Regions from separate parts of the Thalassospira sp. ABD4_177 genome, predicted to be linked through region 1. Evidence: predicted binding sites of a transcription regulator. Region 1 holds the regulator's gene; each other region holds the start of a gene.
The links. Region 1 encodes PhoB, which activates phosphate uptake and scavenging genes when phosphate is short. Its sites were predicted from a motif close to TNTCATAAAACTGTCA; they were not measured.

Region 1 (7,615 bases):
GAGTCCCTTCGATTGCCGGCTCGGAAAAGTAAATTTTTTCGGGATCGTTTGCTGTAATCAGCGCGCGTTATTGTGGCGTTCGATTTCAACACCAACTGCCGTGACGTCTTCAAAAACGTCGAGCTTTTCAACTCTGACGATCACCTTGCGAACGCGCGGATCGGCAAGGCACATATCGGCGAGTTTTTCCCCAAGGGTTTCCACAAGATTGGTGTGACCGTCCTGGCAAATGCGACGGGTGCCGACAACCAGATCTTCGTAGCTGAGCACGGTGGTGATGTCGTCATTCTGAACACCGTCGCCTTCGAGCACTTCGAGATCAAGATTGATCCGAACGCGTTGCGGGGCTTCCTTTTCGTGTTCATACACCCCGATCGAGGTGTGAATGATCATGTCACGCACAAAGACACGGCGCAGGCTGCCCGCCAAGTCGGCAAAGGGCAGTGTCGTAATTTTGGCATCCTTTTTAAGGCCTGCGGTCATATTCCGGTCTTCCTTGTGCTGCTTTCTTGCGCGGTTCCAGCATCACCACGCACGTCCGGCCCGATGTTTGGCAGTGATTTATCCCATCACGACCGGGCATCATTCGTTGGGGGCATCGTCTTCGCCACTGGGCGCCCAATCAAGGTGCTGCCCGCCGTCAAGGGCTAACATTTGCCCGGTGATGGCCGGCGCGGCAAGGAAAAATCGAACCGCGTCGCAAATCTCTTGCGGGTTTGTCCCTATTTTCAGGGGTGTTTTCGCGCATTGCGCGTCGAAATCTTCCTGTGTTTGTCGGCTACTAGGCAGTGCCGGCCCCGGACCGATGGCATTGACCCGAATTTTTGGCGCCAATGCCAAGGAAAGTGTCTGGGTCAGGGTCCAAAGCCCGGCTTTTGACAATGTATAGGTCATGAAATGCGGGGTCAGATTCCAAACGCGCTGATCAATCAGGTTAATGATTGCCCCCTTGCAATCGTCTGGCAGGTGTTTGGCGAACTCTTGCGACAGGACAAAGGGCGCACGCAGATTGGTTTCCATATGCAGATCCCAGCTTTCGCGGGTCGCAGTCTTCACATCATCATATTCAAAGGTCGAGGCGTTATTGATCAGAACCCCGATCGGGCCAAGCTGGTCTTTGGCATCGGCCAGCAGACGATGGGCGTCTTCTTCGTTGGTCAGATCGGCGGAAACAACACAAGCGCGCCGGCCAAGATCGCGCACCTCGCCTGCCAGGGCTTCGGCGTCGCTGCGCGAATTATTGCAATGAAGGGCGATGTCATAGCCATCACGCGCAAGATCAAGGGTGACCGCCCGGCCGATGCGTTTTGCAGCACCAGTAATCAAAACCGACTTTGGAGACTGAGCTGTCATCGCTGCCTCGATCCTTGTCATGTGGTCCCGGTCTTATAACGGCTTCGCCGGAACCTGATTGAACTGATTAAAGCATATTGCGTCTAATCTGCTCCATTGTGTTTGTTTTTGGCGTGTCGTTTGGCAAGGCACAGCGTGCAGAGCGATGCGGTGCATCGGTCAAACGGTGTAACGCCGCGAAACGCCGCCAAAAACAAACCCTTCGGGCCGGGAGAACCTTCCGCCCCGCAGCGTCAAGCTCCTTGCACGTAGCCCCGCTACGTACTGCGGTCCTTTCCTCGCCGGACAGAAGGTTCTCTCCGGCAAAATGGGGCAGATTAGACGCAATATGCTTTATGCTACGACAAGTTGGAAGACATAGACCAGATAAGCAATCACGAATGCCACACCGGTGATGCGCGAAATCTTGCGCAGGGCATAGGCAACGCCCAGCAAACCCACCGTTACAGCCAGCATGATCCAGATATCGGAATTCATGATCTGCTCTGGCACCGGGATCGGCGCGATCAGTGAAACACCACCAATGATCACCAGCAGGTTCAAAAGGTTTGAGCCAAATACGTTGCCCAGCGCAACATCGGAATGCCCGCGGAAAGCAGCAACCACCGATGCAGCCAGTTCGGGCAAGGAGGTGCCGAACGCCACAAGGGTGAGGCCAATGACCGCCTCGGAGACGCCAAATTGACGGGCCACCGTTACCCCGCCTTCAACCAGCCAGTCCGCACCAAGCATCAGACCGACAATGCCGATCACGGTCGCAATGATCGGCTTGGTCCAGCCTTTGGGCTTTTCACCGATTTCATCGACTTCTTCTTCATGCAGGTGGCTGGCTTCGCTGGGTGAATTTTTGTCATGCTTGTAGGTGAAGTACCAGATCGCGGCCAACACACAGAGCATGATCGCCCCAGCCCAGCGTTCGATCACACCAAACATGCACAAACCAATGAACAGCAAAGTGCCAAGCAACATGGTGCCCCCGTCGCGCACAACCGTCACACGCGACGCCGCGACAGGTTTGAGCAATGCGACCGCCCCGAGAATAAGCAGGATATTGGCAATGTTGGAGCCAACAACGTTGCCCATGGCGATATCGGCCGTGCCCTTAAGGGACGCATTCAGCGAAACGACAAATTCCGGCGCCGATGTCCCGGCGGCGACAATTGTCAGACCGACAATGACTTTGGAAACGCCGAGCAAAAGTGCGAGACCAACCGCCCCCCTTACGATGAATTCACCACCTGCTGTCAGTAAAACAAGACCTGCGATGATCTGAAGATAGGGGATAAGTTGTTCCAAAATGTCTGCTCGTTTGAAAAGCGATTAAACCGGCCTTTTGTCAGGCCCGCGGAAGATGGCATTTGGCAAGCCGAATGGCAAGTCATCAGGATGTGACATTGTGCGCACGCAAACGTTTAAGCACATCACGGCGCGCCAGAACCGGATGCTGCGACAGGGGTGTGAATTTTTCACATGCGTCAAATTTACCCACGACTGGCAGGGTTATTTTCGTTATCCTGTTAATCTCGTTATTTTCAGATATTTAACCGCCTGCCGGATCGATTTTCGCCATGCATCACAGCGTTCTGTTCGAGCTGTTCCTTATTCTGACTGCCGCGATCATTGCGGTTCCGATTGCGCACAAGCTTCGTGCGAATTCGATTATCGGATTTCTGATTGGTGGTTTCTTTATCGGACCGTTCGGCTTTGGCCTGATTTCCGAACGCGAAGACATTTCAACTGTTGCCGAACTTGGCGTTGTCTTCCTGCTGTTCATGATCGGGTTGGAGCTTTCGCGTGATCGCCTGCGGGTTATTGGCGGACGCTTTGCCGGGCTTGGTGTTTTGCAGATTGTGGTGTCGATGGCAGCCCTTTTGGGGCTTCTGGTGGCGATGGAGTATGCGCTGCCCACGGCGCTTGTCATTGCCGGTGCGCTTGCGCTTTCATCGACTGCGATCATCCTAAAACAGCTTTCTGACGACCGGCAGCTCAATACCCGGTTTGGCCGTGCCGCCCTTGCCATCCTGTTGCTACAAGACGTGGCGGTTGGCCCGTTCCTGATCATGGTGCAGGCGGCAGGCAATGCCGGAACGGAAACCAGCCCGTGGATGAGCATACTGCTTGGTTTCGGGTCGGTTGCGTTGCTGTTGCTGGTTGGGCGTTATGTCTTGCCGCGACTGTTTCGCTATATCGCGTCGCTTAAAAACCCGGAACTGTTTGCCATTGGCACATTGTTTGTCGTGCTGGCGGCCAGCACCCTTACCGAAGTTTCCGGTCTTTCGATGGCGCTGGGGGCCTTCATTGCAGGCGTGATGCTGGCCGAAACCGAATTCCGCCATCAGATCGAAGCCGATATCTCGCCGTTCCGTGGGGTGTTCCTGTCGCTGTTCTTCATGTCGGTGGGCATGTCGGTCAATGCCGACGTGGTTTATAACCAGTTCGGCACCATCGTCATGTGGCTTGTCTTGTTGCTCGCCATCAAGACGGCGGTTCTGTTCGGACTGGCGCGTGCCATGCGGTTTGAAACCGGTCTCGCGATCCGGGTCGCGATGAGCCTCGCGGCGGGTGGTGAATTTGCCTTTGTGATGTTTGCCCTGGCGGCCCAGAACGGGGCGGTGCCGCTTGATATTGCGGCGATGCTGATCCCGGTGGTGGCGATTTCCATGGCCCTGACCCCGACCCTGATCAGCCTTGGTCACAAGATCGAGGAAAAGCTCCATCCCAAGGAAGAAGACCAGCTTGGCAAGATCGCCGAAGAGTCCGAGGGCATTCAGCAGCATGTTCTGGTGATCGGCAGCGGGCGCGTTGGCCGGGTTCTGGCGCGGTTGCTTAAAACCCGGAACATCCCGTTCCTGGTGCTTGATAGTGACGCCCAGCAGGTTTCGCGTGGCCGGGCCGAAGGCCTACCAGTTTACTTTGCCGACGGGTCAAGACCGGAAACCTTCCGGGCGGCACATACCGACGAAGCAAAAATTGCGGTTGTTGCCATGGGGAACCCGCATGCGACGGAGAAGACGGTTGCGCTGTTGCGCCAGCATTATCCGCATCTGAAGATTTTTGCCCGTGCGCAGGACATCACCCATATCGGGCCGCTGTCACGCCATGGCGCGGATGCCGCCATCCCGGAGGTACTTGAAACCGGCTTGCGGTTATCGGATCACGTTCTGGCCGCCTGCGAGGTGCCGCAGGAAGATATCGATGCCGAAATCGCCAAATTCCGCCGGGCCGATATGCTGTTGATGAACGAACTGGCGCCGCGCACACAGCGAAAACAGAGAAGTTCCGAGGAAACCGACAAACCGGCCGAGGACACCCCGTAAAGCCATTCCGGATTTAAAACAAAAACCCCCGCTGCGCATCGCAACGGGGGTTTTTCATTGGATCGCGTGTCAAAACGGCTTAGGCCGCGGTTTCGGAATCCAGCGCATAACCGGCCGCACGGACGGTGCGGATGATATCGCGGGTGCCTTTGACGTCATTGAGTGCCTTGCGCAGGCGACGGATATGAACGTCAACAGTGCGGGTTTCGACATAGATGTTCGGGCCCCAGACCGCATTCAGCAACTGTTCGCGCGAGAAAACCCGTCCCGGATGTTCAAGGAAATAGCGCAGCAGACGGAATTCCGTCGGGCCAAGATGGATCGCCTTGCCATTGCGGCTGACACGGTGAGCGGCGAGATCCATTTCGATGTCGGAATAGATCAACTGCCCCTGTGGTTGCGCCGGACCGGACCGACGCAGAAGCGCCCGGATACGGGCCAGCAGCTCGCCAATGGCAAACGGTTTGGTGACATAGTCATCCGCGCCGGTATCAAGGCCGCGAATACGGTCGCCTTCTTCGCCGCGTGCGGTGACCATGATCACCGGAAGATCCCGGCTTTCGGGCTTGCGGCGGATCTGGCGGCAGACCTCGATCCCCGACATGACGGGCAACATCCAGTCGAGCAAAACCAGATCGACATGGGTTTCTGCCATGATTTTCAACGCTTCGTCACCGTCTCCGGCTTCGACGACCTGCATCCCCTCGCGTTCGAGGTTGTAGCGCAACATGGTTACGATTGCAGCTTCGTCCTCGACGATAAGAACCGTTGGGTCCATCTTCCTATGCTCCAGTGTCACTCATTCGGTTCGACAACAGCGAAGTTCGCTGCGTCGTTTTTTGGCCGGTCAACACCCGGCAGGTCCTCGCCCTTGATCCGGTAATAGATCGTTTCGGCGATGTTGGTGGCGTGGTCGCCAATACGTTCGATGTTCTTGGCAATGAACAACAGATGGGTCGACGCGGTGATGTTGCGCGGATCTTCCATCATGTAGGTCAGCAATTCGCGGAACAGCGAATTGTACATATCGTCCACTTCCTGATCGCGTTCCCAGACACGGTGGGCCTTGTCGGCATCGCCTTCGATATAGGCGTCCAGGACATCCTTGATGATTTCCTGGGCCAGCTTGGCCATGTTCGGGATCGCCTGAACCGGGCGGATCGGCGGGATCTGGTTCAGGACCTGGGCGCGTTTGGCGATGTTTTTGGCCAAATCACCAATGCGTTCGAGATCGTTCGACAGCTTGAGCGCGGTCACGACCTGACGCAGGTCATCTGCCATCGGCTGACGGAGCGCCAGCAGACGAACGGCAAAGTCCTGGACTTCCTGTTCGAGAACGTCGATGCGCTGATCGGACAGGATGACTTTTTCGGCCAGCTCGGAATCGCGTTTGACGATCGAGCGGATCGACGAAATAAGCTGGCTTTCGGCAAGCCCGCCCATTTGCGAGATGATGTTGTTCAGACGGGTCAGTTCCTCGTCGAACGAACTTACGATATGGGTATGATCTTCAGCCATTTATGCGTACTCCTGGCTCACTTAACCGAAGCGGCCGGTAATGTAACCCTTGGTGCGTTCGTCCTTCGGGTTGGTAAAGATTTGATCGGTTTCGCCGACTTCGACCAGCTTGCCCAGGTGGAAGAACGCGGTGCGCTGTGACACACGGGCAGCCTGCTGCATGGAGTGGGTCACGATCACGATCGTGTAGTTCGAGCGCAGCTCGTCAATCAGTTCCTCGACCTTGGCGGTCGCGATCGGATCAAGCGCCGAGCACGGCTCATCCATCAGGATGACTTCCGGGCTGACGGCAACCGCACGGGCGATGCACAGGCGCTGCTGCTGACCACCGGAAAGACCGGTTGCCGGCGACTGCAGGCGATCTTTGACTTCCTTGAGAAGGCCGGCACGTTCAAGCGAGGTCATGACGATTTCGTCAAGCTCGTCACGCGAATTGACCAGACCATGAATGCGCGGGCCATAGGCCACGTTGTCATAGATCGATTTCGGGAACGGGTTCGGTTTCTGGAACACCATGCCGATGCGCGCGCGCAGCTGAACCACGTCGATGCGCTTGTCATAAATGTCGCGGCCATCAAGGGTGACTTCGCCTTTGATGGTGACACCGTCGATGGTGTCATTCATGCGGTTCAGGCAGCGCAGGAAGGTGGATTTACCACAGCCCGACGGGCCAATCAGCGAGGTAACCTGCTTTTCGGCAATATCAAGGTTGACCTCATAGAGAGCCTGATTATCGCTATAGAAAAGATCAAGGTTACGCGCGGTCATTTTCGGTTTTTCGACCGACGGCTCTGCCGTCATTGCGCTCTGGGATACAGCAGCCATTTTACCACTTCCGTTCAAATTTTTTGCGCAGATACACAGCCAGTCCATTCATCAGGACAAGGAATGCCAGCAACACCATAATCGCTGCCGAGGTTTTCTCGACAAAGGCACGTTCCGGGCTGTCCGCCCACAGATAGATCTGGACCGGCAGAACCGTTGCCGGGTCAAGTGCCCCGCCCGGGATATCAACAATAAAGGCGACCATCCCGATCATCAGAAGCGGTGCGGTTTCACCCAGTGCCTGGGCCATGCCAATGATCGTGCCGGTCAGAATGCCCGGCATTGCCAGCGGCAAAACATGATGGGTCACGGTCTGAACCGGGGATGCGCCCAAGCCAAGGGCGGCCTGGCGGATCGACGGCGGCACCGCCTTGATCGCAGCCCGCGAGGCAATAATGATCGTCGGAAGCGTCATCAGGGCCAGCGTCAAACCACCAACAACCGGCGCCGAACGCGGCAGATGCATGACATTAAGGTACACCTCAAGACCGAGCAGACCAAAGACGATGGACGGGACAGCGGCCAGGTTGTTGATGTTGACTTCAACAATCTGGGTGAAGCGGTTCTTCGGTGCGAACTCTTCCAGGTAAACCGCAGCAAGA
Region 2 (7,615 bases), on a different contig from region 1:
TATTGATGGCATGACATTGGCTGGTCAGTAAAAAAACTCTTTGTTGCCAGAAAGACGAAAAAAGAACGCCCGGACCATTTGGCCGGGCGTTTTCAGTTTGGGTACTTCTTGGGTACTTGGGAGTTTCGGGTACTCAGGTCGGGGTGGAGACCTAAGCTGCCCGAATGGTACTGACAAAGCTGTCAGTGGCACCTTTCAGGGTGGTAAAGTTCTCAGACATGGTGCTGACTGCGGTCAAAACGTCACTCGACGCTGTGCCCGCCTCGGTTACGGCCTGAGAAACCGTAACGATGTTGGAGCTCACAACCGTTGTCCCGGTTGCAGCTTGTTCGATGTTAAAGGCAATCTCGCGGGTGGCAGCCGACTGTTCCTCCACCGCCGAGGAAATCGTCGCAACAACCCCGTCCATTTCCGTGATGGTCTTGCTGATCAGATCAATCTGGCTGGCCGCAAAGCCGGTACGGCCCTGAAGACTGTCGACCTGCTTGCGAATTTCTTCTGTCGCCTTTGCGGTCTGCGCTGACAGGGTTTTGACCTCGTTAGCGACAACGGCAAAGCCCTTGCCGGCATCGCCGGCACGAGATGCCTCGATCGTCGCGTTCAGGGCGAGCATATTGGTCTGATCGGAAATATCGGAAATCAGTTTAAGAACATGATCGATATTATTGGATGCCTCGACCAGCTCCTGAATGCCGCGCATGGTTTCGCGCGCCTGATCAACGGCCTTTTTGGCGATCTCGGTCGAAAATACGACCTGCCGGTTGATCTCCTCGATCGAGGAATTGAGTTCCTCGGTCGCGGACGCAACAGAATCCACATTGCCACTGGCCTGCTCACTTGCCGAGGCAACAGCGGTTGTTTGCTCTGAGGCGGTATTTGCGATCTGGGACATGCCCGTGGCGGTTGCCTGCAATTCCACAGCGGCCGCCGCCACCGCTTCGATGATGCTTCCGACACTGTTGGTAAAGCTGTCTGCCGTCTGGTTCATGAACTGGCGATGCTGTTCCTTGGCACGTTCTTCCTGTGCCTGGGCCTCGGCTTCGAGCTCATCATTGCGGATGGCATTGGATTTGAACACTTGAACCGCCTGCGCCATCTGACCGATTTCGTCCTTTCGGGTTTGTCCCGGAATTTCAACGGAAAGATCACGGTCGGCAAGACGGCGCATGATTGCGGTAATGGCAATGATCGGACGTGACAAACGATCGCCCATCACCCAGGCCAGGATCATGCCCAGAACCGCCCCACCGATGGATGCGATGAGGATTTCGGTCTCGGCCAGAATGATTTCGGCAACGACCTTTTCAAAGATGTTCTGTTCTGCCACCGCAAGGTCATGTTTTAACGCCTCGGCATCGGCAATGATGCCCTCGGATGCCTCGCGCATGGTGCCATGCACCGTGGCAACAATTTCAAGCTCATCTGCGCGCACCTTGTCAAATACCTGCCGATAATCGGCAAACAGTTCCTTGGCATCATCAAGCACGGCTTTCAGATCACCCGTCAGCGGTTGATTACCAATTTGCCCCAATGCGGTTTCAAGCTTGGCAAATTCATCCGCCGACTTGGCGCCAAAGCTGTCATCCTGACGACCAATCAGGATATTGGCATAGAGGCGCGCCAGAAGCGCATGTTCGCGTGCCGCGACCGAGCGTTTGAGAAGCTCCATATCGCCCGTGTCCTGGGCATGGGCAACAAGCTTGTCGAGATCTGCAACAATCTTGATCCCGTCCGGTTCAAGGCGATCAAGGATCAGGGAATGATATTCGTCGCTCAGGCTTTTGGCAGAGGCGAAACTTGCAAGATACGCGTCAAGCTCCTCGCCGATATGCTGGATGCGGCTTCGGTGTTCTTGGCCGACAAACTGCCCCTGGGCATCATCAAGCATCAGCTCAAGCTGCTTGGCATAGGTAAATACTGCTTCGGCATCGGCCGGGTCTGCCGTATTGGCAAATTCCCGCGCGTGGCTGTTAAAGCGCAAAAATTGGGTTTCGATCTCGCTGATCAGGGATGCTTCTTCAACATAATGGGCATATTCATCAACATCATGCGAGACTGCGACAAAGGTGACATAGGCAAAGGCAAGGGCCGCGATCAGAATTGCCAGAACAACAGCAAAACCAGCCAGAATTTTTGATTTGATGCGCATATTAGCCAACATCCCCGAGTTAAGAACCAAAGCAGAGGACCCCGAAACCATTGTCATTCTCCTTGGAAGGCGATGACGTTCATCAACGCTCGCCACTTCGGTCTAACGGAACTTTCCAAGCCCCAATATCCTCATATGAGGAGGGGCAAGGCGCCCGTGACACCTTGAAATTAAAGTGGTAAAGAGAAATGCAACTTCAAGGAGTCACTGCTTTATCATCATAAAAATATGATGAACCCTGAAACGTTGCGGATCAGCGATGAAACCGGCGCGAAAACGCCTGTCGGTTCAGGACTGCGTTCTTAAATGAAGTTTAATTAAAAATTGTGGTCTCAATAGGGGGACTCGCATGGTTCAACCGCGAGGAAGCACCCGTCGCTAGTCCGCTGCAATCCGAAGCAGTTCCTGCGGCGGGCTTTCTGATCTCGATGCCAAATCGGCATAGGCCGGCGGAACCATCAGCCGCACCGGATAGGGTGACAAGCTGATTTCACAGGGAAGCTTGCCGGCACTTTCCCCGTCAATCTGAAGCGGGGCCGGGCCGCAATGGCTGGTGATCGTGATGCGTTCAGAGCGGACCACCGACACATCACTTTGGGCATGCAAACGATTCAGCGTCAGCGCCAGTCCATAGCGTGACAGGGCACCGATCCCGTTACCGGGCATCATCACCACATCAAGACTGTTGGCGGTCAAACTGGCATCGGGTGAAATAATGAACGCGCCGCCATAGTGGCGCGCATGGGTCACAACGACCCCCGCCACGCGGTAGTTTTCCCGGCCGATATTGACTTCAAAATCGCGATGATGCGGGAAGAAAATATTGCGAAGGCCTTCGAGAACATAGGCGCCCTTGCCAATCAGGCGCTTAAGCCGCAGCGACACATTGGCGACGGTGTCGGCATCGGCCCCCATACCAACCATCAAAAAGAATGCCCGTCCATTCACCAATCCAGGGCGGACCCAGACCATGCCGGGATTATTGATATACTCCGCAATCGCGCGTGCCTTGATTTCAAGCCCGACCTCAACCGCCAACACATTGGCGGTACCCAGCGGAATAATGCCCAGTGGCGGGACTTCGTGACCGTCGATCTGGGCATCCAGCAACCCGTTGAGCGCCTCGTTCAATGACCCGTCACCGCCGGCCACGAACAGACGTTGATGGGCGCGCACCTTGCGCGCCAACTCGCGGGCGTGACCGGGATGGGTGGTCTGAAGCAATTCCACCTTGATACCGGCATGTTGCAATATCTGGGACAAAAACCGCTGTTTATTGCCCCCGGCACGTGGATTGAAGATGACAGTCACATCCGCTTCGGTCATTTGGACCCACTTCCGAAATAAAAATGAAATAAATTTATCACTTACCCTACCATATGAAATAAAACGTGTAACAGTTGCTTTACAGAACCGCGAAATTTCTGTGAACGGGTTATATAATCGAACGATTTGTTTTAAACGGATACTGGTTGGGGACAGTATTCGGCAAGACAATTTGTCGAATTCCAGCCATCCTTTTGGCAGGATACGGAGGAGCGGCAATGACAGCGATGACGCTGCAACCGCATTACCGCACGGTCTGGATTTCAGACGTCCATCTGGGGACACGTGGATGTCAGGCAGACCTTCTATTGGATTTCCTCAATGAAGTAACGGCAGACACCTATTATCTGGTAGGTGACATCATTGACGGCTGGCGGCTCAAGAAAAGCTGGTACTGGCCGGAAAGTCATCATGCCGTGATCACGACAATCATGGAAAAGGCAAAGAATGGCGCCAAAGTCATCTTCGTCCCCGGGAACCATGATGAATTCGCCCGTGAATTTGTCGACATGACCTTTGGCCATGTCGACGTCAAAATGAACGACATCCACGTCACCGCCGATGGCAAGCGCCTGCTGGTCATTCATGGCGATGAATTTGACGGGGTCGTCAAATATGCCAAGTGGCTCGCCTATCTGGGCGACACGGCCTACAACCTTGCCATCGCGCTCAATCGTTATTTCAACGGCGTGCGCCGCCGACTGGGATATGGGTACTGGTCACTTTCGGCCTATCTCAAGAACCGGGTCAAAAACGCCGTTCAGTTCATCTGCAACTTTGAAAATGCCGTTGCCCACGAAGCCGCCAAACGCAAGGTGGATGGCGTGGTCTGCGGGCATATCCATCATGCAGAAAAACGTGAAATCGGCGATGTCCTGTATTGCAATGACGGTGACTGGGTCGAAAGCTGCACCGCCCTTGTCGAAGACAAAGATGGCAAGCTTGAATTGCTGCACTGGGCTGAAATGCGCCAGATGGCGATGAGCCACTCAAGCCCCGGCAGCGATGCTGTCAGTACCCCGTCACTGGGCCTTGGCAAACTGATTTCCATGTTCCGTACCGCCCACAGCGCGGGCAACTCTGCATCGGGCTCTTCGAAAAAGGGCAATGATGCACCGATTGGAAAGACTGCATGAAAATACTGATCGTAACCGATGCCTGGTATCCACAGGTCAACGGTGTTGTCCGTACCCTTGAAACCGTACGCGGCGAGCTGGGCGAGATGGGGCATGACGTTCATGTCATCTCGCCCGATCAGTTCAAGACCATTCCCTGCCCGACCTATCCGGAAATCCGGCTGGCCCTGTTTGCCAAACGCAAGATGGCCAAAATGATCGAGGCCCTGCATCCGGTGGCCATTCATATCTCAACCGAAGGACCACTGGGTCAGGCAGCCCGGGCCTATTGCCTTAAACACGGCATTCCGTTTTCAACTGCCTATCACACGCGCTTCCCGGAATATATTCATGCCCGCTGGCGCCTGCCACTCTCGATCCTGTATCGCGGCATGAAGCATTTCCATGGCAAGTCGCAATCCGTCATGGTGGCGACCGAAACCCTGCGCAAGGAACTGTCCGATTGGGGGTTCAACAACCTTCATATCTGGTCGCGCGGGGTGGATCTTGATCTGTTCCGTCCCCGACCAGAGGCCAGCTTTGGCGACTTCCCGAAACCGCACTGGCTGTTTGTTGGCCGTGTGGCGGTGGAAAAGAATATCGGCCATTTCCTTGATCTTGACCTGCCCGGCACGAAGTTCGTGGTCGGTGATGGCCCGCAGCTTAATGAGCTCAAAGGCAAATATCCCAACGCGCAGTTTCTGGGTAAAAAGGTCGGCGAAGAACTGGCGACCGCCTTTGCGTCCGCCGATGTCTTTGTTTTCCCCAGCAAGACCGACACGTTCGGCCTTGTCATCCTTGAGGCATTGGCATCGGGCACCCCGGTCGCCGTCTTCCCGGTGCAGGGTCCGGCCGACATCGTGCGTGGTACCAAGGCCGGGGCGATTGATGCCGATCTGCGTGAAGCTGCCCTGGCGGCGCTTGAGCTAAAAGGTGAGGATGCCCGCGCACTGGCCGAACAATATAGCTGGCGCAACTCCGCCAACCAGTTCCTGCACAATCTCGCACCGTTTTCCGGCGGGTTTGATGGGATTGAGGCCATCCGGGTATCGCTTGATGATGTGGCAAACGCCAGCACAGCAAAACCGGATGCACCTGACCAAGAACGAGAAACTGACACAAATGCGGGCACAGTCCCCATAGGCCAGCCTGCACAATAGGCCTTGGCGGAAACTAGCGATAAAGACTTTTACGCAAAGTCCGATAGGCCCAAAGCCCGTTCAATGCATCCGTACCCAGCCAACGCCGGAACGGACGCAACAACAAATAAACCGGACGCAGGAGCCGGATTACCTTGCGCAGTGGCACCAATTGCGGGGCATCTTCGCCAGCGGCCTGCACATAGGCCTGCCATCCGGCACGCAACAGTTCCGGGCGTTTTTTAAATTCGCGCTGGATGGAGAAGACAAACAGCAAGACGTCACGGGCCTGCGCATCAATCAAAGGCATGCGGGCGTTCGGATCTTCTTCAAAATCAATAAAGCCGATCTGGCCATCATCGCGCAAGGTCATGTTCCGCAATAACGGCGCACCATGCGCCATGCCTTCACCATGCAAACCTGCCAAGGCAGTACCGGCCTTAACAACATGGGCGCGGATGGCGTCATCATCGCCCTTTTGCACATCATCATCGATGCAGCTTTGCAGGATGCGGCCATTATCACCAATGGCAATCCAGTTTTCCCCGACATCAATCAGATCGGGAACCAGCACACCTGCCGACGCAAGTTTGCGCAAGGTTGCCGCCTCGCTTTCAAGTCCCTGCTGCCCGCCCGGTGACACTGTCGGGCGCAGCAATGGAATACCGGTGATATTGGCGGCAAAGCGTTGAACGCGATGCCAGACTTTGTGCTTGGCCGGGACTGATTGCTTGACCCAGATGCGCCGACTTTCCCAACGCAGGGGGAAAACGCGTGCACCCACGCCCTGGGCAAGGGTATGTTCAACAAGTGCGTGGAGTTGCTCGTTCATTTATTTGTCTTATATGTCGCTGCGCGGTCATTGCTCGCTCAGTCGATTTTGTGTCCCGAATACGCGCGCTGCGGCTTGCCGCCTATGGCCCGGCATGATAGCAACAGCGCGTGCACTTAAATCATATTTTGCAGCCATATCCATAGAGATAGTATCACGTTGATACAACGTGGAAATGGCTTCGAAGATCAGGAACAGATTATTGCCCAAGAATTCCCTCGACCATACTGCAGAACATTGGGGCACATGGCCGCTGGTCCAACGCATCGTTAAGGATGCTGTTGCGCCCTATTTCGGCAAGATCCTTCTTGCGCTTCTGTGTATGGCGGCAATGGCCGGTGCGACTGGCCTCTATGCGCTTTTGATGGATCCGATCATCAATGATGTTTTCATCAACAAGCAGGAAAACATGCTGGTACCGGTCGGGGCAGCTGTTCTTGGATCCTTCGCGCTCAAGGGTTTTGCCAACTATGGCCAAACCGTTCTGATGAGCTATGTCGGCGGGCGTATTCTGGCGGATCTGCAAAACAGCCTTTATGAACATGTCATTCGCCTTGATATCGGCTTCTTCCACAGCACCAATACCGGCAAGCTGATCACGCGTTTCACCAATGATATCACTGCGATGCGTGCGGCTGTTTCAAACTCGCTCACGGGGTTTGGCAAGGACCTGCTGACGGCCGTGGTTCTGATTGGCGTCATGTTCTACAAGGACTGGCTGCTTGCGATCATCGCGTTTACCGTATTCCCCGCTGCGATCTATCCGATTGCGCGACTGGGTAAACGCATGCGCAAGGTTTCCGCAAATACCCAGCAACAGATCGGCGAATTCGCTACCCTGCTTGAACAAACCTTCCAGGGCATTCGCCATGTGAAGGCCTACGGCATGGAGCCCTATGAATGTTCGCGCATGGGCAAGCTGGTTGAAACCGTCTTCAAACTGAGCTTCAAGGCATCGACGGTCAGCGCACGGTCGTCCCCCATCATGGAAACGCTTGGTGGTGCAGCCATCACCGCAATCATCATTTATGGTGGGAGCCGCGTGATTGATGGG
Region 3 (7,615 bases), on a different contig from region 1:
TCCGCTGCGGCCATCGCATAGCGGCCACCGGCTGCCGGGCTTTCAATCGCCGATTCCGGAATACCGTTGCTGATCTGCAAGACAACCGCCGCCGGCGCGGTCATTCCCGCGCGCCATGCAAGCGCTGTAATCGCCCGGGCACTGCCCGAATCAAGAATTTTGGAAACGGCATTGGTCCGCATCTCGGCATATTGCGCCAGCGCCTGTACCACCAGCGCATCGTCATTGCGCGACAGGGCATCAAGCACATACTGATCCATCGTCATTTTGGCATCAGATGCCTCAACGATATCGTTCTCGACCATTTCGTTATCGGCAATCTCGAGTTCCATCTCGCTTTCGCGGGACTGGACCGGCATGCGGTTTTCAAAACGGGCCTTTTCGATCCGCTGACGCACAGACTGGCGCAAGGCACGGGCAACTTCGGTGCGCATGCGGCCTTGTTCGACCAAGGTGTCAAACAGCGATGCCATAATGAAATGCGCAATGCGGCGCTGGGCCTGACGCGAAATACGGTTCTGGCCCCCAAGAATGTCGTTTTCCGGTGCCTTTGGCTTCGGTGTCGCCTTCTCGGTGAGGTGCGGTGTCATCGGCACGACATTGCGCGGCGCATCGTCAGATGACAGCAAACGGTTCAGCAACCCGCCCTTTTCCTTTTCGGCCTGCTGCGCGATCAGGCGGACCTTGGCGGCGGCTTCAAGCTCTGCACGTTCACGCTCGGCCGCAGTCTGAACAAACTCACTGCGCCCCCGCATGATATCAAGGAAATCGGCATCACTCAGAAGTTCGACATAGTCTGCAATCGATACCCGGCCAATCGCCTGAATGTCCTGACGCAAACGGGTGGCGGCCTGACGGGTCATATATGGCGTATGGCCCAGTTCCTGTTCGATCAGCGCGATCACCTGCGGGCGATAACAATCGCCCATGTTGGCAATCGCTGCGACGAACTCATCGACCATATCAAGGCGTTCCGACGGGCTTAGATCCGTCAGGTGCCGACGCAGACGGCGGGCGACATCCATGCGGACATCGCTATCGAAATCAGGCACATCTTCAACATCATCAAGCGCGTCCAGTTCAGATGAAAGGCGCGCGGCATGTTCAAGACCTGCGGCGTCGGCGGAGTTTTCGGAAATATGCTTGCGGGGAATCGTGCGGCCCTGCGGCTGACCTTTATCAGCCCCAAACGACTCAGGTGCGATAGTACGAACAGTGTCGGCGAGATCACGCAGCTTTGCCGAGGCCTTGTCATCAAGCCCCTCATTGCCCGCATTCTTTTGCCGATTGAACATCCAACTCAGCATTATCGCAGTTATTCCCCTGGTCCCGTGCCTGGCGGCATATCGGCATCGGCGTTGCGATGCCTTATTTTTGTGTTTTGTCAGAATAGCTTAACCGAAACTGACAGCGATACACAACCAGACAAGACGTCTAATTTTGATAGCCCAACCTCAATGGCTCAAATCCTTGGATAGAGCCTTGATTACAGAATGACTATCGGCGCAAAGACTCAAAAAAACATTAACGATAACGGGGGCTTTGATGCCCCCTGCCCTTTGTCTGCGAAAAACCCGGCAAAGGGGGCTGTTTACCAACCGTATCCAAACAAAAACGGGCGCCCCGAAGGACGCCCGTTTTCTGAAAAGTCTCAACACGCAATGGTATGCGTTAAGGATCAGCTTAATTGTTGCTAACCCACGCAATGCGCAGGATGTTGGTCGCCCCCGGGGTCCCAAACGGAACACCTGCGGTAATGACAAGCGAGTCTCCCGGCCCGGCGAATTCTTCGCGCTTCGCCACTTCTGTCGCAATTCCGACCATTTCGGCAAAGTTGGTGGCATCACGGGTAAAGACCGGATGCACGCCCCAGCAAAGCGCCAGACGACGTGCCGTCTGAATCCGCGGCGTCAGGCCAAGAATCTGAACTTCCGGACGCTCACGCGCGGCACGGAACGCCGTCGAACCCGACGAGGTATAGTTCACAACCGCTTTCGCACCGATGGTGGTGGCCACCTGACGGGCCGCCGCACTGATCGCATCCGGGGCGTTATGTTCCGGATCCGGACGGTTGGCATCGCGCATGCGGTAATAAAGCTCGTCCTGTTCCACACGGCGCAGAATACGGTCCATGATCGACACGGTCTCGATCGGGTATTTACCCACAGCACTTTCGGCCGACAACATCACCGCATCAGCACCGTCATAAACGGCCGTCGCGACGTCGGATGCTTCGGCACGGGTCGGTGCCGGGTTGGACACCATCGAGTCAAGCATCTGGGTGGCAACAATCACCGGCTTGCCCGCTTCGCGGCAGGCCTTGATGATGCGTTTCTGCAGGATCGGAACATCTTCCGGCGGGCATTCGACGCCAAGGTCACCACGCGCGACCATGATCATGTCAGAAAGCTCGACAATCTCATCAAGGTGATCAATCGCCTGCGGTTTTTCCAGTTTGGAAACGATGGCCGCACGGCCCTGAATGATCTTGCGTGCCTCGGCAACGTCTTCGGGACGCTGCACAAATGACAGGGCCACGAAATCAACACCCATCTCAAGACCGTAAACCAGATCGGCACGGTCCTTGTCGGTCAGCGGTGACAGCGGCAACATCACATCGGGAAGATTGACACCCTTGCGGTTTGACAGCGGACCACCGGTAATGACGGTGCATTCTGCGGACTTGTCGTCACACTTGTCGACCTGCATGCGCAGCTTGCCATCATCAAGCAGAAGGTTCGCACCCGGCTTGAGCGCGGCATACACTTCGGGATGGGGCAGCGCCACACGGGTCTTGTCGCCCGGCTTCTTGTCCATATCGAATTTGAACTTGTCACCGGCTGCCAGTTCGATCTGCTCATCAGCAAAGGTCCCGACACGAATTTTCGGGCCCTGAAGATCCATCAAAATACCGATCGGGCGGCCGAGTTTTTCTTCTACAGCGCGGATCGCTTCAAAGCGGGCCAGATGTTCTGAGTGTTCCCCATGCGAGAAGTTCAGGCGGAATACGTCCACACCTGACTGCACGATCTGTTCGAGGATTTCTGGCTTTGAACTTGCCGGCCCCAGGGTCGCGATGATCTTCGCCTTACGTTGACGGCGCATCGGCTACTACCTCTTGTTATTCGGTTTACACATGAGCCTTCCCGCTTCGGCCTGCATCTGCGGCGAGACGAAAAGGCGTCCTGATCTTTTTCTGGGGGTACCCCCTTAATAATCAATCAGCCCCTATTTGAACAGGGACTTTTCTTTAATTGCCTTTACAAAAATGTGATTTTTCACTGGACAATTACAAGAAGCGCCTTCTTTAAAGAACCCATCCCGGTGAAATATCTCGGTCATATCGGACGAGCCGACCGACCATACCTTTGGCGCAAACAGGATCCTTTTCATGAGCAAATGGCACCACCGCTTTCTTGGCCTCGCAGCCCATATTGCAGACTGGTCAAAAGATCGCAGCACCCAGGTCGGTGCCGTTGTTATCGGCCCGAAAAAGGAGATTCGTGCTGTCGGCTATAACGGTTTTCCGCGCGGGGTCGATGACGCCGTCGAAAACCGCCATCAGCGTCCGGAAAAATACGCCTATACCGAACATGCCGAACGCAATGCCATTTATAACGCCAGTTATACCGGCACGTCGCTTGATGGCTGCGCGTTATATGTCACGCACTTCCCGTGCTGCGATTGCGCGCGTGCCATCATTCAGGCCGGCATCGCCGAGGTCTATGTCGACAAGTCGAAACTGACCCCTGATTTTCTCGAACGCTGGGAACAGGATATGAAAATATCGACAGAAATGTTCGAAGAGTCTGGTATCGCCGTTAAGGTCATCGACGACGACGGCACCACCAAGCCCATGAAATAAAAACGATCTTCCTCTTTACTCTCAAAAAAAATATCCAATATTGGGTGTGTTCAAACCGGACACGAGCACCAAAAAATAAGACGCAAACGTCGTCTGTTCGATATTTAAAGCTGGCCCTGGGTCAGTATTTGTCAGATTTCCCGGCCTGAATCCTTGCGGTTTGGCCTTGCTGGAAACCAGACAAAGGTATAAGGATTTACAGATCAGCAACGGGGTATGATTTGCTGCTGTATCCTCCTGAACAGCGACGCATTTCGTGATGATGCTCAGGAACCGAGGCCGGATGAACGCGAAAATAGACTTTAGTAAAATCAGTTTTCTGATTGTTGACGGGGACAAGATTTCGGCTCAGGTGGTTTATGACACGCTCGCCTATTTGGGGGCTAGTCATATCCAACGCGTGAAAACGCCGAATGCTGCCTTTGACGTGCTGCGCACGGAAAAGATCGACATCGTGATTTGCGAATGGCGCCTGCACGGCATGGATGGCCTCGAATTTCTTGATGTCATGCGCAATTCGACCAATTCGCCAAACCGGTTCATTCCGGTGATCATGCTTACCGCGCATTCCGAGCTTCGCTACGTGACGACCGCGCGCGATCTTGGGATTACGGAATTTCTTGCCAAACCCTTCAACGCCAAGGCACTTTACAGCCGTCTGGTTTCGGTGATCACCCGACCGCGTGTCTTTGTGAATACCGGGACCTATTTTGGCCCGGACCGACGTCGCAGACAGGTCCAGTTTGATGGCCCTGATCGCAGGAGCACAGACGAATGAGTCATTTTGACTGGGGAAGCGGAGCAATCGTGAAGCCGGAACAACCAAAAAAGAAAAAGAATGCGCAAATCATTCCTGCACAAACTGATCTCAAGCGCCGGGCTGTCAACTTCGTAAAGGGTTTCGACATCAACCTGTCGCCCGAACAGCTCGAAGAGCTCGAACAGGTCGTTCAGCGCAGCTCGGAAACCTTCGTTCGCGACATCGGCAAGGACCTGATGGCATGCCGTAAAACGGTGATCGCAGGGCTTGGCGATAAATCCAAACGCCCTGAGGCCGTCACGGCGGCAAGTGATCTTGCCTATTCGGTCAAGGCGCTGGGCGGGACTTTCCAGTATCCATTAATGACCCAGATCGCCAAATCGCTGGAAACCTTCGTTGCCGACCGTACCACCGCCAACGAAAAACAGCTGCTCGTTATGCAGCTTCATATCGATTCTCTCTATGTCATTCTGGCCGGGCGCGTTACCGGTTTTGGCTCAACCGTCGAACAGGCAACTGTCGCGGCCCTGACCAAACTGACCGAACGCTACGAAGACCCGCGCGAATAGACATCCCGCGCGACTTAATCTTTCGCATACTGTCCTTGTTACGCGGCCAACGGGCAATTGCGCCTGCAGCACTGGCGCGACCAGACACATTTTCATCGCTTTTCAACGAACTGATATGTCCGGTTAGCCCGACAAAGCCACCTACCCTCACACGCCGCGTTCCATGCCTTCGCACCACCTGACCCCCACTAAAAACGGTAAACCTTGACGCGCCCAAGGCCCGCTTGGTTTCTACTGGCAGAAGAACCGGTTCAAAATTTGAACTTGCAGGTCAAAAACCGCTTGCGCCACCTGGGAGCGACTGCTAAAAACCGCGCCACGCACCATGCGGGTGTAGCTCAGTTGGTTAGAGCGCCGGCCTGTCACGCCGGAGGCCGCGAGTTCAAGTCTCGTCACTCGCGCCATTCCCTCCCTGATTGGGAATGACGTACAAAAAAAGCGCCACGGTTCATCCGCTGGCGCTTTTTTGTTTCTGCCCATCACCTCCGCCTTGATCATTGCCTTGATCTGCGCATTCCGCACGGCGAAAACGCCCTCTGATCCAGGCTGCGTGTCGACGTTTTTCGACTGATTTTCCGGCCCGTCTTTTTTTTGCAAAAAAGCCCTTGCCAGAGTGAAGCACCCCTTATATAAACCGCGCCACGCCATGCGGGTGTAGCTCAGTTGGTTAGAGCGCCGGCCTGTCACGCCGGAGGCCGCGAGTTCAAGTCTCGTCACTCGCGCCATTCCCTCTCTGATGGGAATGATGAACAAAAAAAGCGCCGCGATTTATCGCTGGCGCTTTTTTGTTTTCCCGGAACTTTTCCCAAACAAACCGGCGAAATTCGCCAATGTATTTTTCTTTGTAAAATCGGTCAAAAAACACTTGCCACCCAGAGGCGGTCTTTATATAAACCGCGCCACGCACAATGCGGGTGTAGCTCAGTTGGTTAGAGCGCCGGCCTGTCACGCCGGAGGCCGCGAGTTCAAGTCTCGTCACTCGCGCCATTCCCTTCCTGATTGGGAATGATGCACAAAAAAAGCGCCGCGATTTATCGCTGGCGCTTTTTTGTTTCCGACGAGATCATCGTGCCAGCCCCGCCGCACCCTTTTGGGTACACTTCCGGACAAATTACGCAACTAAAAGTTTGAAGTTTTGTCGCAGAATCTGTCTTTTGATGAATTAGACAGCAATACTGACCGACTGATCATTGATTAATCGTATAAATTATGCTCAGCTCCACAGGCATTTAGCAAACACTTGCAGGCCGCCCCACTTAATATTCGGGCCTGAAGGCGTAAACCAAACCCCGGATGGCTGCGAAGATGAAGCTATTTCGCCTCCGGCCTCCAGTTGGTTGCCTATCAGTCCACGCTTTGGCCTGCAGTCCCACAACAACAAACGGGAGGCGCATCATGCGCAAATTTATCGCAGGGCTGGTCATGGGGACCGCGCTCGCTACCGCACCTTTGATGGCACAGGCCGAAACGCCGAAAAATGCCCTCGTCATGGCGTTTGCCATTGATGACATCATCACGCTTGATCCGGCACAGATTTTCGAGTTTTCCGGCGCTGAATATGCCGGTAACACCTATGACCGTCTGATCGGTTTCGACAACGAAGACGTCTCCAATATCTATGGCGTGATTGCCGAAAGCTGGGAAGTCTCCGAAGACGGCAAGACCTTCACCTTCAAAATCCGTGATGGCATCGAATTCGCGTCGGGCAATGACCTGACCGCCGAAGATGCTGCCTTCTCGCTGCAGCGCGTGATCCTGCTTGATCAATCTCCGGCCTTCATTCTCGGCCAGTTCGGTTTCACTGCCGAAAACGTCAAGGAAAAGATCTACGCCGCTGACGAGTCCACCCTCGTCATGGAAGTCGACCAGCCCTACGCACCGAGCTTCGTTCTCTACTGCCTGACCGCTGGCGTTGGTGCGGTTGTCGACAAGGAAGAAGTCCTTGCCCACGAAGTTGACGGTGACCTTGGTCACGAGTGGCTTAAAACCAACTATGCCGGTTCCGGCCCGTTCAAGCTGAACAAATGGACCGCGGGTGAAAGCCTCAGCCTGACGGCGAACGAAGATTACTGGGATGGCGCACCGGAAATGAAGCGCGTCATTATCCAGAGCGTCAAGGAAGCCGCAGCACAGCAGCTCCTGCTTGAAAAAGGCGATATCGATATTGCCCGTAACCTCGAAGCCGATCAGTTGGCCTCGATTTCCGGCAATGACGACATCAAGCTGCTCTCCAAGGGTAAAGGTGCGCTCTGGTATCTCGGCCTGTCGCAGAAAAACGAATATCTGTCGAACCCGAAAGTCCGTGAAGCGCTGAAATACCTCGTCGATTACGAAGGTATTTCCGAAACCATCCTGGCGGGTCGTTCGCAAATTCATCAGGCCTTCCTGCCGGAAGGTTTCCTGGGTGCCTATAACGAGAAC
Region 4 (7,615 bases), on a different contig from region 1:
GAACCAGCCCGCGCAGCAGATCGAGCAATCTGGCCTGAACAGAAACATCAAGCCCACCCGTGGGTTCGTCCATAAAGACGAGGCGCGGGCTGGTTACGAGGTTGCGGGCAATCTGCAAACGTTGCTGCATGCCGCCCGAAAAGGTTGATGGCAGGTCATCAAGGCGCTCGGATGCGATTTCGACCTTGCCAAGCCAGCTGTCCGCATTGCTGCGAATGTTGCCGTAATGACGATCCCCGATGGCCATCAACCGTTCGCCAATATTGGCCCCGGCACTGACATTCATGCGCAAACCATCACGCGGGTTCTGATGCACAAAGGCCCAGTCGGTCCGCATCAGAAGACGGCGCTGTGCTTCGGACATCTGATAGACATCGCGCACACCATCAATGCGGGTTTGATACTCAACCAAACCTTTGGTCGGTTCTTGCTGGGCGGATATGCTGCGCAGCAAAGTCGATTTACCCGATCCGGATTCCCCAACGATGCCAAGAACTTCACCGGGACGGAGTTCAAAGCTGACATCCTTGCAGCCAACCCGGTCGCCATACATCATGGTCAGGTCATCAACGCGCAGAAGTGGTTCGTTCATCTGGGTCATTATTCTGCTGCCTTTTCGCGATCTGCGGTGCCAAGGGGTTGGTCATGATGTTGCGGGCCGCGATGGCCGGCTTCCTGTCGTTCCGCACAGTAATCGGTATCCGAGCAGACAAACATCCGGTTGCCCTGGTCATCGAGAATGACTTCATCAAGGTAACTGTCGCGCGCACCACACATGCCGCATTCATCTTCCCAGGTCTGGACTTCGAACGGATGATCTTCGAAATCGAGGCTTTTGACCTTGGTGTAGGGCGGTAGGGCATAAATGCGTTTTTCACGACCCGCGCCGAAAAGCTGAAGGGCAGCCATGTCGTTCATTTTCGGATTGTCGAACTTGGGCGTCGGCGACGGATCCATCACATAGCGATCATCGACCATCACCGGATAGGCATAAGTGGTCGCGATATGGCCATGGCGTGCGATGTCTTCATAAAGCTTCACATGCATCAGGCCGTATTCTTCAAGCGCATGCATTTTCCGCGTTTCGGTTTCGCGCGGCTCCAGGAAGCGAAGCGGTTCGGGGATCGGCACCTGATAAACAAGAACCTGATCTTCGCGCAGTTCCTTTTCCGGAATGCGGTGACGGGTTTGAATGATCGATGCTTCCGCGGTTTTTTCCGTGGTGGCGACCTGTGCCGTCTTGGCAAAGAATTGCCGGATGGAGACCGCGTTGGTGGTGTCATCCGCCCCCTGGTCAATGACTTTGAGCGTATCATTAGGTCCGATCACAGCAGCCGTCACCTGAACACCGCCAGTGCCCCAGCCGTACGGCATTGGCATTTCGCGTCCGGCAAACGGTACCTGATAACCTGGGATTGCCACGGCCTTGAGCAGCGCGCGCCGGATCATGCGTTTGGTCTGTTCATCAAGATAGGCAAAGTTATAGTCCGGTGCCCCGTCGGCCGGGTTTTTGACAGTCTGTTCCATGGGATTACTCCGCGGCCTCGGGTTGGGATGTGCCATTTTCGGCGTCGGCCTTCGCCAGACGTTCCTCGACCTCGGCGCGCATGCGGCGCACCAGTTCAAGTTCGCCCTGGAAATCGACATAGTGTGGCAGCTTGATATGTTCGACAAAGCCGGTGGACTGGACATTGTCGCTATGTTCCATCACGAACTCGCTGTCCTGTGCCGGGCCCATGATCTGTTCGCCCATTTCATTGGCGCGCATGGCACGATCAACCAGCGCCATCGAAATGGCCTTGCGTTCGTTCTGACCAAACACCAGCCCATAACCACGGGTAAATTGCGGCAGCTTGGTTTTTGATCCCTTGAACTTGTTGACCGTCTCGCATTCGGTCAGTTCGATGTCACCGATATCAATCGCAAAGCCGAGTTCTTCGGGTTCGATCTCGACCGAAACAGTGCCATAGCGGATTTCACCGACGAAGGCGTGGCTGTTGGCATAACCGCGCTGGGTGGAATAACCGAGTGCCAGAACAAATCCCTCATCACCGCGTGACAGGTTCTGCAAACGCAAATCACGCCCGGCCGGGAATTTGACGGGCTCACGGGTCAAATCGGCGACGGGCGCATCGTCATCAACCGGGACTGGTTCGTCCTGAATAAGGCCTTCATAGTTCAAGATGTCATCGAGAACGCGCGGCATGTTTTCATCGACCGGGTGTTCACCGCTTGATGCTTCGGTCGGTTCTTCCCCATTGGCCATCAGGGTGAAGTCGAGAAGACGATGCGTGTAGTCAAAGGTCGGGCCCAAAATCTGGCCGCCGGGCAGGTCCTTGAAGGTTGCCGAAATGCGGCGCGACACATCCATCTCGGCGGTTTTGATCGGCTTGGAAAACGCAAAACGCGGCAGCGTCGTGCGATAGGCCCGCATCAAAAAGATCGCCTCAATCAAATCACCACGGCCCTGCTTGATGGCAAGGGCAGCCAGATCGCGGTCATAAAGCGATCCTTCGGCCATAACGCGCGTGACCGACAGCGACAATTGCTGTTCGATCTGATCGGTTTCGATTTCGGCAATGTCTTTGTCGCCCCGGCGTTGCTCGGCCAGAAGCTTGTGAGCATTGTTGATGGCGCGTTCGCCACCTTTTACCGCAACATACATGATTAATTGACCTCGATCCGGGTGGTGCGCGACAGGGCGGCGATCTGGGTTGGGCTTGCGAAAATCACATCAACGCCGCACGGAAACAGGTGATGGTTCTCTGCCCGCCAGGCATGGAAGCTTTCCGGCAAATCCTTGATCGCAAGGCTGTGTGTGTCCTTGATGCCCGGTCCCGACAGGGTCATGGACGGGCGATCGGAAATCTCTTCGACCATCAGGACCAGGGTCGCGGATTGGTCCGGATATTCTGCGTTGCCGACCGAAAGATCGGTGACGAAGGACAGGTCATCTGAAATGCGGGCAATTGCAAAGTCCGCCTGTTTGACATCCGTGCTGATCGGGGAGCCGCAATGGAACTTCAAATGATCGCCGGCGGTCTTGGTCGCGCGTGATGGCGAAAGCCACACGGTGGTATCCATATCCGCCATGGCAAGAAGGGTTGCCGTTGCAGCTTCGTTCAGGCCATCAGGCGCCGTAACAGTGACCGGCAGATCATAAATCCGACCGGGGCGCGACATGGCATCAAGCAGGGCACGAAAGACGGCGTTTGAATCAAAGGCCGCATGGTCAAAACCGGGCAGCAGGTCACTTGTCTGGGCGGTTGTTGATTGGGATTGGGACGTCATTCGTCTTCTCCGCGGACAAGGGTGAAGAAATCAACTTTGGTGGCGGCAACCTTGCGCGCATGATCGTGTTTGGCGGCGGCCTGTTCGGCGGCGAGCGTTTCGATAAAGTCGCTTTCCGATCCATCGCGCAGCATCACCGCGTCAAACAGGGCGGCATATTGCGCCTGAATGCGATCGCGTCCCTTGACGTATGAATGCCCGACGGTGCCGTCAGACAGTGTCACGGCACAGCGCGTTACCGTCATTTCACCAAGGTTAAACCGCTGTCCGGCACCACCGGCCCGACCGCGCACCATCACCATGCCAATCTGTGGTTCGCGCAGGTGGGTCCAGGTTTCACTGCGATGGTTTTCCGACCATTGTGTTTTCAGCCGGGCACGCGATGTGCGGGCCAGAACCGACATCCATTTCTGACGTGCGGCAATTTGTGGATCGGAGGGGGTGTCTGTAGTCCGGTTCTGATCGGTCTCGGCATTCGGGGCAGGGTGCGCCGTCATCAATCTGATCCCTTTTCAACTTGTGTCGACAAATTCAAAATTTGTCTAGACGTCTATACCTATTGACGTTATAAGACGATCCAGAACCAAAGGCAAAGGTCTTGCGGTGAAAGTTTTATGAACGGGGAATTTAATGGATTGGGAACCGGGTCTATCTATCTGGAAGCAAATAGAAAAGCAGCTTCTGACTGATATTGCCGACGGGGTTTTCGCGCCCGGTGACAAGATGCCGACCGAGATGGAACTGGTTCGGCGCTTTGGCGTGAACCGCCATACGGTGCGCCGTGCGATGGCCGCACTTGTCGATTCCAATGTTGTCCGGGTCGAGCAGGGGCGCGGGGCCTTTGTGCAGGAACAGATCCTGGATTACCCGCTGGGTTCGAAAACCCGCTTTTCGCAGATTGTATCGGGCCGGCATCGTTTGCCCGACAAGCGTCTGGTATCGTCCGAGGTGCTAAAAGCCAGTGCAGCCGTTGCGCAATTCCTTGATGTCAAACCGGGCACACGGGTGATTGAGCTGTTCTCTGTGTCAGAGGCCGATGGTGTGCCGCTGGCGGTGGCGACAAGTTATCTGCCGGCTGCCCGCTTTGACGGCATTGTCGAAATATTTGTCGAGACCAAGTCGCTCACCGAGGCCTTCAAGCGCTTCGGGATTCATGATTATAGTCGCAAAACCACGCGTATCTCTGCCACCCTGCCGTCATCAAGGGTTGCCAACCTGCTCAAGCAGGCGCGCAACCGTCCGGTGATTTCGACCGAAAGTGTCGATGTCGATTCCGCAGGTGTGCCGATTGAATACGGGATCACCGCCTTTTCCAGCGACCGGGTGCAGTTGATCGTTGAGTAGGCTTTATGTGGTCGAAAGCCCCCTAGTACTCCCGACCCGGTCGGGCCTTGTAGACCGGGAAACGCAGACCAAACTTGATCGCACTTGCCCGCATCGTGAAGGCGGCAAAAAAGCCGATGACGGCAATCGGCCCGCGCGGCAATCCAAGGATTGTGGTGCCGATGACATAAATTCCGGCACCGACGAGTGCACAGGTAATATAAATCTCTGGCCGCAGGATCAGCGGTATTTCATTACACACCACATCGCGCACCATCCCGCCAAAGGTTGCGGTGATCATCCCCAGAATGACGGCCACCAAGGGTGACACGCCAAGATTAAGGCCAATGGCCGCCCCGGTGACGCCAAACATCGCAAGCCCCAGCGCATCGAGCCACAGCAAGGCGACATAGCGCCGCTCCACCAGATGGGCGGTGAAGTATGTCAGGATTGCAGCGCTGATACAGCTCACAAGCCAGGTGATGTCACGGATCCAGAAGACCGGTGTTGCCCCTGTGATGACATCACGCACCGTGCCGCCGCCGATCCCGGTAAAGGTCGCGATCAAAACGAACCCCATGATGTCCATCTGACGACGGGATGCCTCAAGTGCGCCGGTAATCGCAAAAACAGCAACCCCGGCCAATTCAAGCCAATAGATGATTTCTGTAATCGTCATTGTGTCCTTTGCGGGGCCTGCCCCCTAAGTTTGCGAAACGGGTTCTTTGGTTGGCATACGCAATCGGGTTGCGACAACATCTTCAAGCTGTTCGCGCAACCAGCGATGCGATGGATCATGCTGATAACGTTGGTGCCAGCACATGAAAATCGGCAGATCAAGCGTGCGGTCCTTCAGACCGGTGACCGGCATTGGTGCACGCGCAAAATCGCGCAGGGCATGCTTGTGCAAAAGACTGGGCAAGGTTGCGATCATATTGCTTCCGCGCAGGAATTCGGCAATGGCGGTAAAGTTCGGCACCCGCAAAACGATGTTGCGATCAACGCCCTGACTTTCAAGCATGTCATCAAATTCAAGCGTACGGTTATTGCCATAGCGCACCGTGATATGGCGTGCGGCAAGATAATCATCCGCGCTTTGCGGGGTATCCCGCATATCCGGATCATAAAACACCATGTAGTGATCGGTCAGAAGGCGCTTTTGCACGATATCGATCCCTTCGGGTGGGCGGGGTGAAATCAGAAGATCACAGTGATTCTCGCGCAGCAAGGCCGGCCCCGGCAAAAGGGACGGCACCACCGTCATGCGGATGTTGGCAAGCGCACCTTCAAGATTATGAAACAGGGTCGGCAGCAAAAGATCACGCTGCAGATCGTTGGCGGCAATCGTCAGCGTCATCGATGCGCCGTCGGGTTCGAAATCCGCACCACTGGCAAAGGCCTGCATCTGATCCAGAAGAAACCGCGCCTGTTCCGCCAGGTTTTGCGCATGTGCGGTCGCCACAATCCCGCGCCCGGATTTGGTGAAAAGCGGGTCGCGCATGATGCGGCGCAATTTGGTCAGGTTGTGACTGACCGCAGATTGCGTAACACCCAGCCGTTCGGCCGCAGCCGTAACTGACCCTTCTTCGAGAACGGCCAGAAACAGACGCAGCGCATGGCCGTCCAGTTCCAAATGATCAAAGTTGCTCATGAATTACATGATAAATGATGCATTTATTTTATGCAATCGGCCGCGCAGGATGGTCTTAACGCGGACATTCAACTGTCCGGAGCATCATCTGCGGAGGAAACATCATGGAATTCTATCAGCGTGACAGAACGCTTCAGCCCGCTGGTTATACGCCGATCTACAAGACATCGGTCGCGCGTTCACCGCGCCAGTCGCTGCTGTCGCTGCAAGGGTCCTTGTCCGAAGTCACCGGTCCTGTGTTCGGGCAGAACGAATTGGGGCCGCTTGATAACGATCTGATCCGCAACTATGCCAAGGATGGCGATCCAATTGGCGAGCGCATCATCGTTCATGGGCGGGTTCTTGATGAAAACAACCGCCCGGTGCCCAATACACTGGTTGAATTCTGGCAGGCCAATGCCGGTGGGCGCTATCGCCACAAGAAAGATACCTATCTGGCGCCGATTGATCCGAACTTCGGCGGGTGTGGCCGCGCGCTGAGTGATGAAAATGGCTACTACTTCTTCCGCACCATCAAGCCGGGCCCCTATCCATGGCGTAACTACGTCAATAGCTGGCGTCCGGCCCATATCCATTTCTCGGTCTTCGGGTCCGGCTTTGCCCAGCGCCTGATCACCCAAATGTATTTCGAAGGCGATCCGCTGATCAAGGAATGCCCGATTGTCCATGTCATCCCGGACGAAGATGCAATCAACCGCCTGATTGCGCCGATTGACCTGAATGGCTCGGTGCCGCTCGATACCATTGCCTACAAGTTCGACATCGTTTTGCGCGGCCGTCGTTCGACCCTGTTTGAAAACCGTCTGGAAGGAAACTGATCCATGGTTCAGAACCTTGATTATCTCAAAGAAACAGCCTCCCAGACGGCGGGCCCGTATGTTCATATCGGGCTCATTCCCAAGCAGGCCGGTTTTGACATCTTTGAAAACAATTTCACCAACATACTGGCCGATGAGAACACCCGTGGGGAACGGATCATTATCGAAGGCCGGGTGATTGATGGCACGGGTACGCCGCTTCGTGATGCGCTGCTTGAAATCTGGCAGGCCAATGCGGACGGGCGCTACAATCACGAACTTGATCGCCAGAAATCCGGCAAGGTCGATGAAGATTTTCGCGGTTGGGGTCGGACCGGAACCGATTTTGATACCGCTGTCTATCGGTTTGAAACCATCAAGCCGGGCGTGGTTTCGGGGCGCAACAATCGCGATATGGCACCGCATATCAATTTCTGGATCGTGGCGCGCGGGATCAATATCGGTCTGAACACCCGGATGTATTTCGCCGATGAAGCCGATAAAAATGCGACGGACCCGGTGCTGAACCTGATCGAGCAGCATGAACGTCGCA

Region 2: ACXAF0_RS05990 (diacylglycerol/lipid kinase family protein) is a predicted target of PhoB. The motif match lies at 3,489-3,504, and genes of this name have one in related genera.
Region 3: ACXAF0_RS19445 (deoxycytidylate deaminase) is a predicted target of PhoB. The motif match lies at 3,259-3,274, and genes of this name have one in related genera.
Region 4: phnF (phosphonate metabolism transcriptional regulator PhnF) is a predicted target of PhoB. The motif match lies at 3,896-3,911, and genes of this name have one in related genera.

Annotation. Positions count from the first base shown of each region.
Region 1 covers NZ_JBSWWO010000003.1:39,638-47,252, reverse strand. Annotated here, with positions in the region: gene folB (dihydroneopterin aldolase) at 58-483, opposite strand; gene ACXAF0_RS16180 (SDR family oxidoreductase) at 583-1,353, opposite strand; gene ACXAF0_RS16175 (calcium/sodium antiporter) at 1,687-2,649, opposite strand; gene ACXAF0_RS16170 (cation:proton antiporter domain-containing protein) at 2,922-4,670, shown strand; gene phoB (phosphate regulon transcriptional regulator PhoB) at 4,750-5,448, opposite strand; gene phoU (phosphate signaling complex protein PhoU) at 5,466-6,188, opposite strand; gene pstB (phosphate ABC transporter ATP-binding protein PstB) at 6,210-7,013, opposite strand; gene pstA (phosphate ABC transporter permease PstA) at 7,015-7,615, opposite strand, start outside.
Region 2 covers NZ_JBSWWO010000001.1:1,308,547-1,316,161, reverse strand. Annotated here, with positions in the region: gene ACXAF0_RS06000 (TldD/PmbA family protein) at 1-31, shown strand, start outside; gene ACXAF0_RS05995 (methyl-accepting chemotaxis protein) at 152-2,149, opposite strand; gene ACXAF0_RS05990 (diacylglycerol/lipid kinase family protein) at 2,528-3,475, opposite strand; gene ACXAF0_RS05985 (UDP-2,3-diacylglucosamine diphosphatase) at 3,694-4,611, shown strand; gene ACXAF0_RS05980 (glycosyltransferase family 4 protein) at 4,608-5,750, shown strand; gene ACXAF0_RS05975 (hypothetical protein) at 5,764-6,561, opposite strand; gene ACXAF0_RS05970 (ABC transporter ATP-binding protein) at 6,737-7,615, shown strand, end outside.
Region 3 covers NZ_JBSWWO010000008.1:14,514-22,128, forward strand. Annotated here, with positions in the region: gene ACXAF0_RS19435 (DUF2336 domain-containing protein) at 1-1,307, opposite strand, end outside; gene pyk (pyruvate kinase) at 1,684-3,105, opposite strand; gene ACXAF0_RS19445 (deoxycytidylate deaminase) at 3,392-3,865, shown strand; gene ACXAF0_RS19450 (response regulator) at 4,149-4,643, shown strand; gene ACXAF0_RS19455 (transcriptional regulator) at 4,640-5,194, shown strand; tRNA gene ACXAF0_RS19460 (tRNA-Asp) at 5,522-5,598, shown strand; tRNA gene ACXAF0_RS19465 (tRNA-Asp) at 5,843-5,919, shown strand; tRNA gene ACXAF0_RS19470 (tRNA-Asp) at 6,105-6,181, shown strand; gene ACXAF0_RS19475 (ABC transporter substrate-binding protein) at 6,590-7,615, shown strand, end outside.
Region 4 covers NZ_JBSWWO010000001.1:874,092-881,706, forward strand. Annotated here, with positions in the region: gene phnK (phosphonate C-P lyase system protein PhnK) at 1-601, opposite strand, end outside; gene ACXAF0_RS04025 (alpha-D-ribose 1-methylphosphonate 5-phosphate C-P-lyase PhnJ) at 601-1,527, opposite strand; gene ACXAF0_RS04030 (carbon-phosphorus lyase complex subunit) at 1,532-2,665, opposite strand; gene phnH (phosphonate C-P lyase system protein PhnH) at 2,668-3,291, opposite strand; gene phnG (phosphonate C-P lyase system protein PhnG) at 3,288-3,788, opposite strand; gene phnF (phosphonate metabolism transcriptional regulator PhnF) at 3,922-4,635, shown strand; gene ACXAF0_RS04050 (trimeric intracellular cation channel family protein) at 4,658-5,293, opposite strand; gene ACXAF0_RS04055 (LysR family transcriptional regulator) at 5,318-6,265, opposite strand; gene pcaH (protocatechuate 3,4-dioxygenase subunit beta) at 6,370-7,083, shown strand; gene pcaG (protocatechuate 3,4-dioxygenase subunit alpha) at 7,087-7,615, shown strand, end outside.